One region of the Serratia sp. MMO-28 genome, then DNA from elsewhere that is predicted to be linked to it. Evidence: predicted binding sites of a transcription regulator. Region 1 holds the regulator's gene; each other region holds the start of a gene.
The links. Region 1 encodes PurR, which represses purine synthesis genes. Its sites were predicted from a motif close to CANGCAAACGTTTGCNTG; they were not measured.

Region 1 (4,764 bases):
GAACATAGCTCAGGCCGATATCGTTCGGGCTGTATCCCATATTGCCGAGAATAAAGGGTGAACCGGTCAACCAGGCAAAGAAACTGGCAGAACAGGCAGCAAAGATCATCACGTTGCCGCTGAAAACCGGCGACTTCAGGATTTGCAGGAAGCTGAGGGTGGGTTTTTTATCGGCAGAAGGCACGATTCTGGCCGTTTCTTTCAGTAGCAGGGTGGGAACGAACAATAAAGCGGCAATACCCAGCAGCACGGTAAAAATGGCCCGCCAGCCCAGATGATTCAGCAGCCAGGCACCCACCAGTGGCGCTAACGCCGGAGAAAGGGCAACCAGCGGCATGATGGTGGCGAAAATGCGGTTCACTTTACCATCGCGATAGCGATCCACCACGATAGCCTGCCAGGTCACGGCAGCGGAACAAACGCCAATCGCCTGGATGAAGCGTAATGACCACAGTTGCAGGGCATTTTGCACCCACAACATCCCCAGGCAGCCGAGCGCAAACAGCCCCAGGCCAAGCAGCAGAACCGGTTTGCGGCCCAGATGGTCAGAGAGTGGTCCCCACACCAGTTGAGCAAAGGCGAAACCCGCCAGAAAGATACTCAGGCTGGCGCTGATGGCTCCGGCAGAGATTTGCAAATCCTGTTGCATGGCGCTGAAAGCGGGCAGATACATATCGGTTGCCAGATAGCCCAGCATACTCAGGCCCGCGAGATAAAACATAAATCCAAAATTTTGCATGGTATTTCTCATTAACATTTTCTTATTGCAGGTTTTTTAGCGGCGGCAAGTGTATCCGGCTGGATCTCTGCTTGTGAAACGGTAATATTTGCTAGGTGCTGTTAAAAAAATTGAAGGCAAAAGAAGATGTGGTCTGAATATTCTCTCGATGTGGTTGACGCGGTAGCGCGCACCGGCAGTTTCAGCGCGGCGGCACAGGAACTGCATCGTGTGCCGTCAGCCGTGAGTTACACCGTACGGCAACTGGAACAATGGTTGGCCGTATCGCTGTTTGAACGCCGCCACCGTGATGTGGAACTGACGCCTGCCGGTGTGCTGTTTGTCAAAGAGGCGCGCACTGTTATCAAAAAAATGCTTGATACTCGCCGTCAATGCCAGCAGGTAGCCAATGGCTGGCGCGGGCAGTTAAGAATCGCGGTGGATATTATTGTCAAGCCGCAGCGCAGCCGCCAACTGGTGCTGGATTTTTATCGTCACTTTCCCGATGTGGAACTGATGGTGCAGCCGGAAGTGTTTAACGGCGTGTGGGATGCGCTGGTGGATGGCCGAGCTGAGATGGCGATCGGTGCCACGCGTGCCGTGCCGGTGGGCGGGGGATTTGCCTTTCGCGACATGGGTTTTATGAACTGGCTGTGCGTGGTGAGTGCCACACATCCCTTGGCCTCCCTGACCGGCCTGCTGCGTAACGAGCAATTGCGGCCCTATCCCTCTTTGTTGCTTGAGGATACTTCGCGCAACTTACCGAAACGCGTGACCTGGTCTTTGGATAATCAGCGGCGGCTGACCGTGCCCGATTGGGTTTCTGCTGTCGACTGCTTACGCAGTGGGCTGTGTGTTGGCATGGTGCCCGCGCATCGCGTGCTGCCGTTAGTGCAAAGCGGCGAACTGGTAGCCTTGCAACTGTATGAACCGTTCCCCGCCAGCGCCTGTTGCCTGACCTGGCAGCAGAATGCGCAGTCACCGGCGATGGCCTGGCTGCTGGAGTATCTCGGGGACAGTGAAACGCTCAACCAGGAGTGGCTGAGCGAAGAAGTGCCGGGCAGCGTCGAGGTGCCCGGCACAGGCGCTTAACGGCGGTAGTCGATGAACGGGCCGTCGGCCACGGAGCGGCGCTCGATCAGTTTGGGATGCACTTCAATCACCTGGGATTCTTCACGCTTGCTGATAATGCGATCCAGCAACATGGTGAAAGCCATCTCCCCCAGGTGCTCTTTCGGCTGATGGATGGTGGTCAGGGCCGGGGTGAAATAGCGCGCATTACGCACGTTGTCATAACCGATCACCGAAATATCCTGCGGGACGCGCAGCCCCAGCTCGTCGGCGGCACAGATAGCGCCCATCGCCATAATATCGCCGCCGCAGAATACCGCCGTAGGTCGGTGCTTTTGTGACAGGATCTGGTGCATGGCCTTATAGCCTGAATCGGGCTCAAAATCCCCTTGGACGATCCACTCTTCACGCACGTCTACATTGGCTTCCTTCAGGGCTTTGAGGAAGCCCTGATGGCGGCCGCCGCCGGTGTTGCGCGACAATTGGCCTGGAATCGCACCGATATCGCGGTGGCCGCGTTCCAGCAGATAGCGGCCAGCCAGATAGCCGCCTTCAAAGGCGTTATCAATAATGGTGTCGGTGAAATCCCCGCGTGCGGCGCCCCAGTCCATCACCACCATCGGGATATGGCGATAATCCTCCAACATGCCCAGTAACTGGTCCGGGTATTCGGAGCACATGATCAGCAAGCCATCGACGCGTTTTTGCGCCAGCATCGCCAGATAAGCGCGCTGTTTATCGAGGTTATTGTGCGAGTTACAGAGGATCAGGGTATAGCCTTTGCTATAGCAACTGTTTTCCACCGCCTCGATCACCTCAGCAAAATAGGGGGCTTCGCTTGAGGTGGCAAGCAAACCGATCGACTTGGTGTGATTAACCTTAAGGCTGCGCGCAACGGCACTGGGTGAATAGTGCAGTTCCTTGATCGCCGCCCTCACGGCTTCTTTGGTTTCTTCGGCGACGAAACGCGTTTTATTGATGACGTGCGAAACGGTGGTGGTGGAAACGCCAGCGCGCTTGGCGACATCTTTAATCGTTGCCATGTAAAGAATGACTCCTGAACCCACATGTTACAGCATGTAAGTATGATGTTAATCGTTTGCCTGCGTATACCTATCGTCTCACTGGATATAACCTCTCCAGGGAAGCGGAAGCTGAGTTTTTAGGGCTGAGATCGTAAGCCGTTTGAACAGGAGGGGCATTTTGCCGGTACGCAGTTGTGAACTGCGGATTTTGTCCCATATTGGCGCAAAGTGGAAGATCTATTCAGCATTATAACTTGGGAAATGATAACAAGATTTTAGTCACGAACTGTGTGAAAATGATTTGACGCATTAATCGTGTGGATTTTATGCTTAGCACAGCCAATCTGATAGGGAGTCGTTATGGATACCGATTTGAAGATGTCGTTGATCACCACCGTTTGTGCATTGGCAATGATTATTGTTTTTGGTTTTATCGCAGCATTGAACTAACTTCATAGCAAAAATAATAAAGGCGCAGCATGCTGCGCCTTGTTATCACATCACATCCCGGCCGTTACGCCAGATTCTTTGCCACGAATGCCCAGTTGACCAATGCCCAGAAGTTTTCCAGGTATTTTGGACGCGCATTGCGGTAGTCGATGTAGTAGGCATGTTCCCACACGTCAACGGTCAGCAGCGGTTTGTCTTCACCGGTCAGCGGGGTAGCCGCATTTGAGGTGTTGACGATCGCCAGCGTTCCATCCGCTTTTTTCACCAGCCAGGTCCAACCTGCGCCGAAGTTTTTCACGGCGGCATCGGTGAATTGCTCTTTAAACGCGGCAAAAGAACCGAAGGATTTGGCGATCGCATCAGCAACGGCACCCGTTGGTTCATTGCCACCCTGTGGTGACAGGCAATGCCAATAGAAGGTGTGGTTCCACACCTGCGCTGCGTTGTTGAACACACCGCCGGTAGAGGTCTTGATGATCTCTTCCAGGGTTTTGCCTTCGAACTCGCTGCCTTTCACCAGGTTGTTCAGGTTAACCACGTAGGTGTTATGGTGTTTGCCATAGTGGTATTCCAGGGTTTCTGCAGAAATGTGCGGTTCGAGAGCGTTCTTCTCATACGGTAATGCAGGTAATTCAAACGACATTGCTTTCTCCTTTTTATATACAGCACTATTGTTCCGCTACCCTCCAACCCGATGGCTGACGGAGGAAAACAGAAGGGTTGTGTGTTTTTTATGGACAATAATCTTAGCAACTTTCCGGGTGAAAAAAAGGTTTAAAGCATGTTAAGCGGCTGATTGATTAAAGCATCGGCAGGAAAGGGCGGCTGGCTGAGGGTTCAGCCGCCCTCGTCACCCTTCAAGCCACAACTTGACGTTGCTCGGGTGGGATAAATCAACGGATAGTTTTTGGTGTCACAACCCGGCGAGCACCAATGTAGTGGTTTTGCCAGTAGTCGTTATCCAACTGGCTGACGCGGATTTCTTCGCCGGTGCGCGGGGACTGGATAAACTTGCCGTTACCGAGATACACGCCAACGTGATCGGCAGTGCCGCGGTTGTTGATGCGGAAGAACACCAGATCGCCGGTCTCCAACTCGCTCTTTTTGATCGGCGCGGCATCACGCAGGTGATACATTTCATTGGCGGTACGCGGCATTTTGATTTTCACCACGTCTTTATAGGCGTAATAAATCAGGCCGCTGCAGTCAAACCCGGTATGTGGCGAAGAACCGCCCCATTGGTAAGGTTTGCCCATCTGGCTCATCAGTTTGGCCATGGCGGTCTGCTTGGCATGCTGATAGCGTTTTTTGTGTGCAGGGCTGAGTTTCAGTGGTTTTTCATGCTTCGCCAGCTTTGCGGTGGCCATCTCCGGCTCGCGATGGCGGCCATAGCCTTTCTTATAACCCTTTTTCGGTGGGGTCACTTTGATGCTGGCCGTGTGGGTAGATTTACTCTTTGATTTGACCTGAGTGGTTTTCTTATCGGCCTGCGTTTTTACT
Region 2 (4,764 bases), on a different contig from region 1:
GTAATAAGCGTAAAAAAACCCGCCGCAGCGGGTTTCTCGGTATGCCACTCAGCGTAATTACGCGTAAACCGGCAGACGCGCACAGATATCGAGCACTTTCTTCTTGGTGCGTTCGATAGTGGCTTCGTCGTTGATGTTATCCAGCACGTCACAGATCCAGCCAGCCAGCTCACGCACATCGGCTTCCTGGAAGCCGCGACGGGTTACTGCAGGAGTACCGATACGAATACCGGAAGTCACAAACGGGCTCTTCGGATCGTTTGGCACGCTGTTTTTGTTAACGGTGATATTGGCACGGCCCAGAGCGGCATCGGCTTCTTTACCGGTCAGGTTTTTGTCCACCAGATCCAGCAGGAACAGGTGGTTATGCGTACCGCCGGAAACCACTTTGTAGCCACGCGCCAGGAATACTTCTACCATCGCTTTAGCGTTACTCGCCACTTTCTGCTGGTACACCTTGAATTCAGGCTCCATCGCTTCTTTCAGCGCTACCGCTTTACCGGCGATCACATGCATCAGCGGGCCGCCCTGGCCACCCGGGAATACGGCAGAGTTCAGCTTCTTGTAAAACTCCTCATCACCGCCCTTCGCCAGGATCAGGCCGCCACGTGGGCCCGCCAGGGTTTTATGGGTCGTGGTGGTCACAACATGCGCGTAAGGAACCGGGTTAGGATAGACATCGGCCGCGATCAGGCCAGCCACGTGCGCCATATCGACGAACAGGTAAGCACCGATGCTGTCGGCGATTTCACGCATTTTTGCCCAATCAACAACGCCGGAGAACGCCGAGAAGCCGCCGATGATCATTTTTGGTTTGTGCTTCTGCGCCTGTTTTGCCAGATCGTCATAGTCGATCTGACCGCTTTCGTCGATGCCGTAAGGCACCACGTTATACAGTTTGCCGGACAGGTTGACCGGTGAGCCGTGGGTCAGGTGGCCACCATGTGCCAGGTTCATCCCCAGAATGGTGTCGCCCGGCTGCAGCAGTGCGGTATAAACCGCAAAGTTGGCCTGAGAGCCGGAGTGCGGCTGAACGTTGGCGTAATCTGCACCGAACAGCGCTTTGGCACGATCGATCGCCAGTTGTTCAACGATATCCACGTATTCGCAACCGCCGTAATAACGCTTGCCCGGATAGCCTTCTGCGTATTTGTTGGTCAGTTGAGACCCCTGAGCCTGCATCACGCGCGGGCTGGTGTAGTTCTCAGACGCAATCAGTTCAATATGCTCTTCCTGACGCACCACTTCCTGCTCCATGGCTGCCCACAGTTCGGCATCATAATCAGCAATGTTCATTTCACGCTTTAACATCCGGCATCTCCTGACTTAAATCACCAAATAACTACCCGTTTGGGTTCTGGGCAACAGTGTAAACTGTTTCCCCCTGCCGAGGATAGGTCTTGACAGAGGTTTTTACGCAAACGATTGGCTTTAGGCAGCGCAAGGCTTTGAGCTACTCAATGCCCCTTTATTGGCAACGGACTTTTACTCATGGTAATTGTGCGGTTTGTTCATGTTCGATAAAACGCCAATCAACGCGGGTATTTACAAACCCGGTTGAAATCAATAACATTCATTTTAAATGCAACATTAAAATCACCCTAAGGAGCGCTTCCATGCTGGATAGCCAAACCATCGCCACCGTAAAATCCACTATTCCTTTGCTCGTCGCCACCGGCCCGAAACTCACCGCCCACTTCTACGATCGCATGTTTGCCCATCACCCCGAATTGAAAGATATTTTCAATATGAGCAATCAGCGCAACGGCGATCAGCGTCAGGCGTTGTTTGATGCCATCTGCGCCTACGCCAGCAACCTGGAAAATCTGGCGGCACTGCTGCCAGCGGTGGAGCGCATCGCGCAGAAACATGCCAGCTTCAACATCCAACCGGATCAGTATCAGATTGTCGGCAGCCATCTGTTGGCCACGTTGGACGAAATGCTCAGCCCAGGCCAGGAAGTGCTGGACGCCTGGGGCAAAGCCTATGGTGTGTTAGCGAACGTTTTTATCCAGCGTGAAGACCAGATCTACCAAGAAAGTGAAAAGAACCACGGCGGCTGGCGCGATCTGCGTGCGTTCCGCATCGTTAAAAAACAGCCAGAAAGCGAGGTCATTTGCAGCTTCACGTTGGCACCGGTAGACGGTGGCAAAGTGGCTGATTTCAAACCGGGCCAGTATCTGGCGGTGTATATCAACGATGCCAGCCTGGAGCATCAGGAAATACGCCAATATTCGCTGACTGCTGCGCCGAACGGTGAATATTACCGTATCGCGGTAAAACGTGAGGATCAGGGCGCGGTTTCCAACTTCCTGCATCAGCAGGCCAAAGAAGGTGACGTGATCCATGTCGCGCCGCCACACGGTGATTTCTTCCTGGAGGTTGAGCCCACCACACCGGTGACGCTGATTTCTGCTGGCGTTGGCCAAACACCGATGTTGGGTATGCTCAATAGCCTGTACGCTAAGCAGCATCAGGGCGAGATTCATTGGCTGCATGCTGCAGAGAACGGCGCGGTTCACGCCTTTGCCAGCGAAGTGGCAGCGATCGCCGAGCGCATGCCAAACCTGAGCCGTCATGTCTGGTATCGCGAACCTGGCGCTGACGATGTGGCTGGCCGTGACTACCACAGCCGCGGCTTGATGGATCTCAGCCCGTTGCATAGCACACTGAATCACCCGCAGATGCATTACTACTTCTGTGGCCCGGTGTCGTTTATGCAGTTTGTTGCCCAGCAGTTGCTGGCAATGGGCGTCGCAGCCGAGCACATCCACTACGAATGCTTTGGCCCACATAAAGTGCTGTAAGCAGGGTGTCAGGGTGCGGCATCAACCGCACCCTGTGGCTTTACTGTGCTTTCAACGCACGAGCCGCCTTCACCTGATCGGCCGTGACTGGCGCAGCCTGATTGCCCCAACTGCCGCGCAAGTAACTCATCAACTCCGCAGCATCCGCATCGGTCAACGTCCAGCCATAGCCTGGCATAATCACGGTAGTGGCCTGTTGAGTAATTGGGGTATGCGCACCTTCCAGTACCACGCGCAGCGCAGTCAACGGATTCTCTGCCGTCACCGTCAAGTTGCCAGCCAAAGCAGGAATCACGCGATCGCTGCCCTGCCCTGAGTCGCCGTGGCAGGTAACGCAATAGGTGGCATAGGTCTGCCTGCCCGCTTCCAGCACGCTGGTAGCGGCAGACGGCACATTGGCTGTTTTCGGCGTTGTCACCGCCAAACTATGCAGGTAAAGCGCAATACTGCTCAGATCGGCATCGCTGAGATACTGGGTACTGTGCGTCACCACGTCGCTCATCGGCCCAGCCACCGCCGCATGCTGGCTGCGCCCGGTTTTCAGCAGGGAGACCACCTCATCCTGCTTCATTCCACGTAGGCTCGGTGCATACCAACCGTCCAGCTCCGCCCCGCTCAAAAACTCTGGCGTTTTGCTGTCCAGCCCTTTTTCCTGCATGGCCCAGCCGCGCGGCGTATGACAGCTGCCGCAGTGGCCTAGCCCCTGCACCAGATAGGCTCCACGATTCCACTCGGCGCTTTGCTTGCTATCTGCCTGATAGGGTTGATCCTCATGGAACAGGCTGTTCCATACCGCCAATGGCCAGCGCATAGAGAGCGGCCAACTGATATCGCTTTCTCGGTTGGCTACGGGCTGCGCCGTAACCTCATGCATCAGGTAGTCATACAGTGCACGCATATCCTCTGCGCTCATTTTGGCATAAGAGGTGTAGGGCATTGCCGGATACAATCGGTGGCCATCTTTGGCAATGCCTTGGCGCATCGCGCGGTCGAACTCTGCAAAGCTATAGGCCCCAATGCCGTGCACCGCATCGGGCGTGATGTTGGTGGCATAGATATCCCCTAGAGGGGTGGGGAACTTCATCCCGCCGGCCAAGGGTTTGCCAGTTGGCAGGGTATGGCAGGCGGTGCAGTCGCCCGCCTTGGCAACGTATTCCCCCGCAGACATGGCCTGAGCCAAGCCTGCGGCCAACAGCAACATCAGATACAGCGGGCGCAGACTCATGCTCCCTCCTTAACGGCAACCTTGCCGTAGGCCAGTTCATTCACTGCACGCCAGGCCTGATCGATGGCCGAATTGGCATACGGGCTCCAGTCGGAGTCTGAATTGGCAATCGCGATCTTGCCGATCGGCTGCCGTGCCGTTTCAATAATTTTTTTTGCTTCGTCTTCATCATCAAACATGCCATTGAGGAAGTACGAATAACCATGTGACCAGCGGTTAACGGTGATCGCCTGAATATCACGCTGATGGTCAAACCCGGCAGCACCCAGCATGCCCTGCAGTTGTTCACGGATCATCTGTTCATGGACCTCAAAAGGGGTTCCCAACAGCAAGGCTCGCCCTTTACGCGATTGCTCACGCGGGCTGAGGCCGCTGCCCGCCAAAGTAGGAACATACACCATGTGCAGGCCAATCGGCTGATTCGGATCGCGCGGATGCTGATAGCCCCCCATACTCACCGGATAGTCCAACTTGACGCGGCTATAAGGCGCGGTGGGGGAATAGACCTCATGCACACCCAGCTTAATAAACGGCTGCCAGTTACGGATCACCACCTTGCTGTACACCAAGGGGGATTTCACGTTCTGCTTCAGCGCTTCCTGCTGCGCCTGCGGCATTTCCGGTACCAGATAAGGGATCATCATATTGTAGCCGGCCATCACCACCTGCCCGGCACGCACCTTGGAAACATTCACCCCGTTGATGTAAGACACCTCCACCTTATCACCCACG
Region 3 (4,764 bases), on a different contig from region 1:
CCAGCGACGCCCAAAATTTCGCCACGATACAGGGTAAAACTGACGTCGTGAACGCCCGGGCCAGAGACATGGCTGACCTGCAGACGTTTTTCACCGCGCGGCAGATTCAGGCGCGGATACTGCTCTTCCAGCTTACGGCCCACCATCATCTCAATCAGCGAATCTTCTTGCAGCTCGGCGACCGGGCGTTCAGCAATAAACTGGCCGTCACGGAACACGGTGACATCGTCGCAGATTTCAAAGATCTCTTTCAGACGGTGGGAAATATAAACAATGCCGCGCCCTTCGGCTTTCAGCTCATTGATGACGTTGAATAAAGAAGCGGTTTCAGTATCGGTCAGCGCGTCGGTGGGTTCATCCATGATGATGACCTTCGATTCGAAGCTCAGCACCTTGGCAATTTCGACCATCTGCTGATCGCCAATCGACAATTCCCCCACCAACCGATGGCTGCTGTAGCGCAGATTCAGGCGTGCCAGCAGTTTGTCTGCCTCGGCATACATGCGTTTCCAGTCAATGCGGCCAAAACGGTTAACGAACTCACGGCCAAGAAAAATATTCTCGGCAATGGTCAGTTGTGGGATCAGGTTCAGTTCCTGATGAATGATGCCGATACCCGCTTCCTGAGAATCTTTCGGGCCGTTAAACACCACCTCTTTACCCAGAAAATGCTGGCTGCCCGCATCTTTGCTATAGATGCCGGTCAGCACTTTCATCATGGTGGATTTCCCGGCGCCGTTTTCCCCCACCAGCGCCATCACCCTACCGGGATAGACGCTGAGAGCGGCACCCGAAAGCGCTTTGACGCCGGGAAAGGCTTTATCGATCCCTTGCAGTTGCAGTAACGGTTGCATAGATGCCTCAGAAAGTGACGCCGGAGCAGAGAATGACGTTGGCATATGGCGAACATTCTCCACTGCGGATCACCGCTCGGCTGTGCTCGGTTTGTGTTTTAAACTCGCTGTGGCTGATATAGCTCACGCTTATGGTGTTTCCCTGGTGTTGGCTAAGTTGTTGCAATTGAGCTAATAACGCTTCATGGAGCGACGGATTTTGTTTAACTATCTCTTCCGCCAGGATAGCGTTTTCTACCTGCATTTCCTGTGTGACCACCCCGACCACCTGTAAAAACGTCGGTACTCCTTGGGTCAGCGCCAGATCGATACGCTGCGTTCCTGCCGGGATCGGCAACCCCGCATCGCAAATGGTGATCTGATCGGTATGACCGAGGCGGGACACCACGGCAGAAACATCAGAATTCAGTAGTACGCCTTTTTTCATGTTCTCACTCCAACAGCGAAACGTTTCGCTCGTTGAAGAGTTTAAAAAAACAACAGGGGAAGGCAATGGTGAAGTTGCAAAAATGTGATCGCAATCGAAACGTTTCGCTCGCAGTCGACAAAGATACAAAGAAAAAGGCTCAGTTGATGAGCTGAGCCTTTAAAACGTTATATCTCGACCTGGGTTCCCAGTTCGATAACGCGGTTTGGCGGGATCTCAAATTGATCGGGCGCGCGCAGTGCGTTGCGGCTCAGGGCAATAAACAGTTTACCACGCAGGAACAGATACCATGGCCGCTTGGTCAGGATCAGCGACTCATGTGACATAAAGAACGAGGTTTCCATCATTCGGCACGGCAACCCTTCCAAACCGCAGCGGTGGAATACCTCTTCCACATTCGGGGTTTCACGCCAGCCATAGCTGGCAACCACCCGCCAGAAAGTCGGCGACAGTTGTTCAATGGTTACCCGGCGTATGTTGTGCACATAAGGCGCGTCTTCGGTACGCAACGTCAATATCACCACGCGCTCATGCAGCACTTTGTTGTGCTTTAGGTTATGCAACAGCGCAAAGGGGATCACGTTGATCGCACGGGACATAAACACGGCGGTGCCAGGCACGCGCACCGGCGGGGATTTTTCCAGCGAGGCAATCATCGCCTCAAGGGAATTGCCATGCTCATGGATACGCCGCAGCAGGCTGAAGCGCTCGCTTTTCCAGGTAGTCATGATAATGAACATCACCAGCGCCAACGTCAGCGGTAGCCAACCACCAGAGAACAGTTTCAGCGCATTGGCAGAGAACATCGGCACATCAATAATCAGCAGGATAGTCAGGGTGCCTAACACCAGGAAGCGGTTCCAGTGCCAGTTTTTAAGCGCTACCGATGTGATAAGAATACTGGTTAATACCATGGTGCCGGTAACGGCAATACCGTAGGCGGCGGCCAGATTACCTGAATGCTCAAAGCCCACGATCACTAGCACGACGGAGATGTACAGTATCCAGTTGACGACCGGAATATAGATTTGGCCCGACTCCATCTCAGAGGTGTGGATAATACGCATCGGCGACAGATACCCCAAACGCACCGCCTGCCGTGTCAGAGAGAATACGCCAGAAATCACCGCCTGCGAGGCGATCACCGTGGCCAAGGTCGCCAGGATCAGTAACGGAATCAGCGCCCAGTCAGGTGCCAGCAGGAAGAAAGGGTTCTTGATCGCCTCAGGGTTTTTCAACAGCAGCGCCCCCTGACCAAAATAGTTAAGCACCAGGGAAGGTAGTACTACCGTAAACCAGGCCAGGCGGATCGGGAATTTACCAAAATGCCCCATATCAGCATACAGAGCCTCTACGCCGGTAATCGACAGCACCACCGCACCAAGCGCAAAGAACGAGACTTTCTTATATTCAATAAAGAAGTTCAGCGCCCACTTCGGATTCAACGCCTGTAGCACTTCGGGATTATCAATAATGCTGCGTAAACCCAGCAAAGCCAAGGCAATGAACCACAGCAACATCACCGGAGCAAACAGCTTACCGACGCTGCTGGTGCCATGCTTTTGAATAACGAACAATAAGGTCAGCACCAGAATCGACAGCGGTACAATGTAAGGATCAAGCGACGGCGCGGCGATTTCCAGCCCCTCGATGGCCGACATCACCGAGATTGCCGGGGTGATCACCACCTCACCGTAGAAGAAACTGCCGCCAATCAGGCCAAGGATCACCAACCATGAGGTTGTGCGCGGCGAGGTATTGCGCCCGGCCAACGACATCAACGTCAGAATACCGCCTTCACCGGCGTTATCTGCGCGCATCACATAGGTGAGATACTTCAGGGAAACGATAACAACCAGCATCCAGAAGATCAGGGAAAGAAAACCAAAAACCACATCTGGACGGACATCAAAACCATAATGGCCGGAGAAACACTCTCTCAAGGTATAGAGAGGGCTGGTGCCGATATCGCCGTAAACCACCCCGATAGCCGCCAAGGTTACCGCCGATAAAGACTGTTTACGCTCTGTGCTCATAGTTCGTTTCTTTTACTGGAACATCCGTCAGCCGTTACATCCGCACCAAGCTAAAGATACGGGCTCTTAATGATCCGTTACGCCCACGTTCCCGAATGGATTTCAAGCGCAATTAAGCAACCGATGATGCCATGGCTTGAAAGACAAAGGAGATAAAAGGCGCACAGTATGCACCATTTATCGTGGTTACCCATCCTTATCTCTGCCGCTAAAAATCAACAAAATGTGAACCAGATATCCTGTTGATAACAGAAAAATAATACTAATCAACAGGCTATGTCTTTTAGAAAAAGGTGGTTTATCATCGAATTCTGCAGCAAGATTGATTAACCGCCAACTAAACTGGCCTTAACCCACGGACAACGCGGATTATTTATGGCGTCATCACCCCTTCTGGCAGAACGTATTTCCCGCCTCAGCAGTGCGCTGGAGAGCGGCCTTTATGAACGGCAGGAAGCCATCCGCTTATGCCTGCTGGCTGCGTTATGCGGCGAAAGCGTGTTCCTGTTAGGCCCGCCGGGGATCGCCAAAAGCCTGATCGCCCGTCGGCTGAAATTCGCTTTCCGCAGTGCCCGCTCCTTCGAATATCTGATGACGCGTTTTTCCACGCCGGAAGAAGTGTTTGGCCCCTTGTCAATTCAGGCGTTAAAAGATGAAGGGCGCTACCAGCGCCTAACCTCTGGTTATTTACCCGAAGCAGAAATCGTGTTTCTTGATGAGATCTGGAAGGCTGGCCCGGCGATCCTCAATACGCTGCTGACGGCGATCAACGAACGCCGCTTTCGTAATGGCAACAGTGAAGATCCCATTCCACTGCGCCTGCTGGTCACCGCTTCCAACGAACTGCCGGAAGCCGACAACAGCCTTGAGGCCTTGTATGACCGGATGCTGATCCGCCTGTGGCTCGATAAAGTGCAGGATAAGCAGAACTTCCGTTCTTTGCTGGTCAACCGCCAGAGTGAAAGTGAAAACCCGGTGCCTGAAGCATTGAGCATCAGCGATGAAGAATTCCACCAGTGGCAGCCGCAGATCGATAAAGTCAAACTGCCGGAAAACTGCTTTGAGCTGATCTTTATGCTGCGCCAGCGCCTGGATGCCTTGGAACAGGCTCCTTATGTTTCCGACCGCCGCTGGAAAAAATCCCTGCGCTTGCTGCAGGCCAGTGCATTCTTCAGCGGCCGCGATACCATTGCTCCGCTGGATTTAATGCTGCTGAAAGACTGCCTGTGGCACGATCTCACGTCGTTGAAACTGCTGCAGCAGCAAATCGACCAACTGCTGGCTGAACAGGCCTATCAGCAACAGACGTTGTTAATCCAGCTACAGCAGACGCATACCCGTTGGATGCAACACCAGCAGCAGCAAAGCGATCGCCAAGCAATTTACTTGATAAAAAAAGGCGGTATGTTCAGCCGCAAACCGCAGTATGCGCTGGCAACGCCGCTCG
Region 4 (4,764 bases), on a different contig from region 1:
ACATCGTGCTAAAGCCCGGGTTCTCGCCGGTGGAGCTCTATTGCAACCGCGGTGGTTACGCCCACGGCCCTTGGTCGGATATCTATGCCATCGGTGCGCTGCTGGCTACGCTTATCACCGGCCACTTGCCACCGGTCAGCCTGACGCGCTCGATTGAAGACCGCTATCAGCCGTTGGCGCAGTGCGGCCCAACCGGCTATTCCCAACGGTTTTTGCGGGCCATCGACGCGGCGCTTGAGGTTCACCCCGCCGATCGGCCGCAGGATATCGCCGCCTTTGCCCGGTTATTGGCGATCGACCTGCACGATTACTTAACGAACGCCTCAAAGGGGATGATGGCTCCGTAGTCATTAACGAAACTGCCGCTGACCTTGCTGCCGGCATGGCCCGGCAGAGTGAACAGCTGGGTAGAACGTGGGGCGATCATCGCTCCTTCGAGTTTTTTGCCATTCACCGACAGATAGGCGAAAGAGACATAGTATGGCGTCGGGTTGCTGGCCTGCAGGTTGCGGTCTTGGGTGCTCCAGGTGAGCACCTTGACGGCATCGTTGGCATTACCTTGCAAGCTCGCCGGGCGATAGAACAGCTTGATGCGGTTACGTAAAACGAGCCGCACGCGGTTGTTGTCTTCTTTGGCGGGGACTTCCAGTACGTTGAGCCAAAACAGGGATTCCCTGTCCATCGGTAGGTTGTTACCGGTATAGATGAGGCGCAGCCGCTGGCCTTTACCGGGATCGACACGGCTGATTAGCGGGCTTAACAGAAACGGGACTTTGAGGGTTTCTGGTTTGGCGTCGGCATTGCCGTCATCAATCCAGTTTTGCAGCACCACCGATGTTGTCCCCACATTATCGACCTGAAGGCTGACATCTTGGGCATTCGACAGATAAATCACGCGGGTGCCGTTCAGCGCGACACTGGCCGGGGCAGCGCTGCTGAACAGGGCGAGCATGGCAAAAATACAAGCCTGACGTATAGTGGGCGAAAAAAGTTTCATAGAACACTCCTGACGCAGAGGCTGGGGTGGTTACTGAATAGAATAGACCACGTTGGGTTTTGTAAAGCGGAGGTGAAGGGGTATTTCCCCCCGTAAAGGAGGTGATTGGCTATACCCGTCATACTTTAGGTGGCGACGTATTTAGGGTACAGCCTGAATCTGTGGGAGGAGAATTACCGGTTTAACCTCTGCTGCGCCCAGGCCAAGCCACTTTGATACTCGGCTGGCAGCAAAGGAGCCAAGGCTTGCAATGCCTGCTGCAACGACGCGCTGTTGGGATCGTTAAGGTTCAGGTGCCCAACTTTACGGCCAGCGCGTACCTCTTTCTCATACCAGTGCAGATGCACCAAGGGCAGAGCCAGCCATTGCAGATTCACCGCCGTGCCAATCAGGTTGACCATCACCGACGGCGTATTGACCACCGGCGTCGGCAACGGCAAGCCGAGAATAGCACGCAAATGCAGCTCAAACTGGCTGATCGACGCGCCGTTCTGCGTCCAGTGCCCGCTGTTGTGCACCCGCGGTGCCAGTTCGTTAATCAACAGGCGATCGCCGACGATAAAACACTCCATCGCCATCACGCCAACGTAGTTCAGCTCATTGAGAATTGCCGACAGCATCTGCTCGGCCTGCTGCTGCAGCGCCGGGTTGGGCTGTGGCAGAACCACGCTGGTGCGCAGGATGCCGTCTTCATGCAGATTGTGGGTCAATGGATAGAAGACTGAGCGGCCATCATGGCCGCGCGCGCCTACCAGAGACACTTCGCCAGAGAAATTGATCCCTTGCTCAACAATACATTCGCCGTAGGCATCGGCCGGTAATTGGCTTTCCTGGCCCGGGCGCAAACGCCACTGCCCACGGCCGTCGTAGCCACCGACGCGGCGTTTGACGATCGCCAATTCCCCTAAATTCGCAAACGCCTGTGGCCATTGATCCTGGCTTGCCAGCAGTTGCCACGGGGCGGTAGCCAGATTAAGTTGATCGAGCAGCTGTTTTTGCGTCAGGCGATCGGCCAAGCGCGGGAAGATATCGCGGTTGACGAAGCTGCTGTGGGTGGCGAGTTCGCGCGTCAGCGCGGTTTCCGGCCAACGTTCGATCTCTGCGGTGATCACGCTGTTCTGATAGGGCACCGCTTCCGGCTCGGCATCAAGGCCCACCGGATACACCGCTATGCCCAGAGGTTCGCCAGCCTGGCGCAGCATGCGCCCCAGTTGGCCGTTACCCAGTACGCAAACCGGCTTCATGCTTCCTCCCGCGGGTCTGGGTGGTTCAACACCTCATTGGTCTGCGCCTGGCGCCAGGCGGCCAGACGCTGGGCCAGCGCGGCATCGTGCAGCGCCAGGATCTGTGCCGCCAGCAGCGCGGCATTGGCCGCACCGGCTTTGCCAATCGCCAGCGTGCCGACAGGGATCCCGCGTGGCATCTGTACGATCGAATACAGGCTATCGACACCGCTCAAGGCGGCGCTTTGTACCGGAACACCCAGCACCGGCACCAGCGTTTTTGCTGCCAACATGCCCGGCAGGTGCGCAGCCCCTCCGGCACCGGCGATGATCACGTCAAAACCGATAGCGCTGGCGTGCTCGGCAAAGCTGAACAGTTTGTCTGGCGTGCGATGGGCGGAGACGACTTCGACATGGTACGGGACATCAAGCATGGTCAGGACTTCGGCCGCGAACTGCATGGTGGCCCAGTCACTTTTTGATCCCATTACAATTGCGATTTTAACCTCAGCGTTACTGGCTGAAGCAGCGTTGGCTCCCATGGGGTATGGCTCCTGTCGTTGTACAGAGGTCGGCCCGGCAGGCCGGATGAGGGCGTAGAGCATATCATGGGGGCACAGCGAGGAAAACGGTTGCGTCGCGGGTTTTTGCTGCCAACGCACCGGCAAGATGTCAGAAAGGGAATTGAATCAGTTCAACGGCATCGGGCGTGACTTTGATCATTGAGCCCTCCTCGTGCCAGGCCCCTAGCACCGCACGTTGGGCGTTGCCGGTGCTTAGCGCCAGCGAGTGGATTGCCGGGCGATGGGTGTGCCCGTGGATCAGCCAGTGCACATTATTGCGCAGCAGCGCTTGCTCAACGGCCTGCGGGTTGACGTCCATGATCGCGGCAGACTTGTGCTGATTGCTCTGCTGGCTGCGCGCGCGCATTTGGGCGGCGATCTTCAAACGCCAGCGCAGTGGCAACGCCAGGAACAGTTTCTGGATCCAGGTGTTATGCACCTTACGGCGGAATTCCTGATAGGCGTGATCGTCGGTACACAGGGTATCGCCGTGCATGATCAGGACTCTGCGGCCATACAGCTCAACCACCTGTTGTTCCGGCAGCAGGATCATACCGCTGGCCTGGGCGAAACGATCGCCGAGCAGGAAATCGCGGTTGCCGTGGATAAAGTAGCAGGGAGTGCCCGCCGATTGCAGCGCGTTTAACGCGGCGGCGATCTCTGCGTGCAACGGCTCAGGATCGTCGTCACCAATCCAGGCTTCGAACAGATCGCCCAGAATGTATAACGCGTCGGCGTGAACGGCTTCACGCTGCAAAAAACGCAGAAAACCGGCAGTGATTGCCGGTTCCTGTGCGCATAAATGCAAGTCTGCGATAAACAGCGTGCTCATGCGGTGCGATTACTCGCTGAAGGTGACGCTGGTGATCACTACATCTTCCACCGGCACGTCCTGGTGCATGCCGCTGCGGCCGGTTTTCACGCCTTTGATTTTGTCAACGACGTCCATCCCTTCGGCCACTTCGGCGAATACGCAGTAACCCCAGCCCTGCGCGTTTTCGCCACGGAAGTTCAGGAAGTCGTTATCCACCACGTTGATGAAGAACTGTGCGGTCGCAGAGTGCGGATCGTTGGTACGCGCCATCGCCAGGGTGCCACGGGTGTTTTTCAGGCCGTTGTTGGCTTCGTTTTTGATGGTGGCTTTGGTGTCTTTCTGACGCATACCGGGTTCAAAACCACCGCCCTGCACCATAAAACCGTTAATCACACGGTGGAAGATGGTGTTGTCGTAAAAACCTTCACGGCAGTAGCTCAGGAAGTTTTCAACGGTAACCGGCGCTTGGTCTGCGAAGGTTTTGATAACGATGTCGCCGTGATTGGTGTGGAAAGTAACCATAGTTTTTAGTCCTAACAATGAAGTGATATGCCATATGACGTGAGCGATCAGACCGGCTTTATAACATATCTCAATGAGTGAGTCAGTAAGCGAACCCTTGGGCTGAACTCTGATTTTATGCCGCTTTCTGCCGCTGAAATCAGCAATCCTTGGCCATAACCTTGCATTGCCGCCGCCTTCGGGTTTCAATACGTAGGTTAACCCGATCAACATTGCACACCACGGAATGCCCTGATGCTAAAGATCTTCAATACCCTGAGTCGTCAAAAAGAGGAATTCAAACCTATTCATGCCGGTAAAGTGGGCATGTACGTGTGCGGGGTAACCATTTATGACCTGTGTCATATCGGCCATGGGCGTACTTTTGTGGCGTTTGACGTGGTGGCGCGTTATCTGCGTTATCTCGGCTATTCGCTCAACTACGTGCGCAACGTCACCGATGTAGACGACAAAATTATCCGCCGCGCGGCAGAGAACGGCGAAACCTGCGATCAACTGACCACGCGGATGCTGGCAGAGATGCATGCGGATTTTGACGCGTTGCTGATCGAGCGCCCGGATCTGGAACCGCGCGCTACGCACCATATCAATGAAATTATCGACATCACCGAGCGTTTGATCGCACGTGGGCATGCCTATGTCGCC

Region 2: glyA (serine hydroxymethyltransferase) is a predicted target of PurR. The motif match lies at 1,415-1,432, and genes of this name have one in related genera.
Region 3: rbsD (D-ribose pyranase) is a predicted target of PurR. The motif match lies at 1,295-1,312, and genes of this name have one in related genera.
Region 4: purE (5-(carboxyamino)imidazole ribonucleotide mutase) is a predicted target of PurR. The motif match lies at 2,842-2,859, and genes of this name have one in related genera.

The regions. Positions count from the first base shown of each region.
Region 1 is NZ_JBBCVB010000044.1:24,983-29,746, reverse strand. It holds gene punC (purine nucleoside transporter PunC) at 1-751, opposite strand, end outside; gene punR (DNA-binding transcriptional activator PunR) at 866-1,810, shown strand; gene purR (HTH-type transcriptional repressor PurR) at 1,807-2,832, opposite strand; gene cydH (cytochrome bd-I oxidase subunit CydH) at 3,175-3,264, shown strand; gene sodB (superoxide dismutase [Fe]) at 3,329-3,907, opposite strand; gene WG891_RS25060 (C40 family peptidase) at 4,158-4,764, opposite strand, start outside.
Region 2 is NZ_JBBCVB010000027.1:66,947-71,710, forward strand. It holds gene glyA (serine hydroxymethyltransferase) at 58-1,311, opposite strand; gene hmpA (NO-inducible flavohemoprotein) at 1,617-2,807, shown strand; gene WG891_RS21060 (c-type cytochrome) at 2,848-4,032, opposite strand; gene WG891_RS21065 (NAD(P)/FAD-dependent oxidoreductase) at 4,029-4,764, opposite strand, start outside.
Region 3 is NZ_JBBCVB010000025.1:5,558-10,321, forward strand. It holds gene rbsA (ribose ABC transporter ATP-binding protein RbsA) at 1-854, opposite strand, end outside; gene rbsD (D-ribose pyranase) at 862-1,281, opposite strand; gene kup (low affinity potassium transporter Kup) at 1,449-3,317, opposite strand; gene ravA (ATPase RavA) at 3,693-4,764, shown strand, end outside.
Region 4 is NZ_JBBCVB010000015.1:53,504-58,267, reverse strand. It holds gene WG891_RS14625 (serine/threonine protein kinase) at 1-347, shown strand, start outside; gene WG891_RS14620 (fimbrial biogenesis chaperone) at 308-997, opposite strand; gene purK (5-(carboxyamino)imidazole ribonucleotide synthase) at 1,171-2,241, opposite strand; gene purE (5-(carboxyamino)imidazole ribonucleotide mutase) at 2,238-2,762, opposite strand; gene WG891_RS14605 (UDP-2,3-diacylglucosamine diphosphatase) at 2,893-3,615, opposite strand; gene ppiB (peptidylprolyl isomerase B) at 3,625-4,119, opposite strand; gene cysS (cysteine--tRNA ligase) at 4,354-4,764, shown strand, end outside.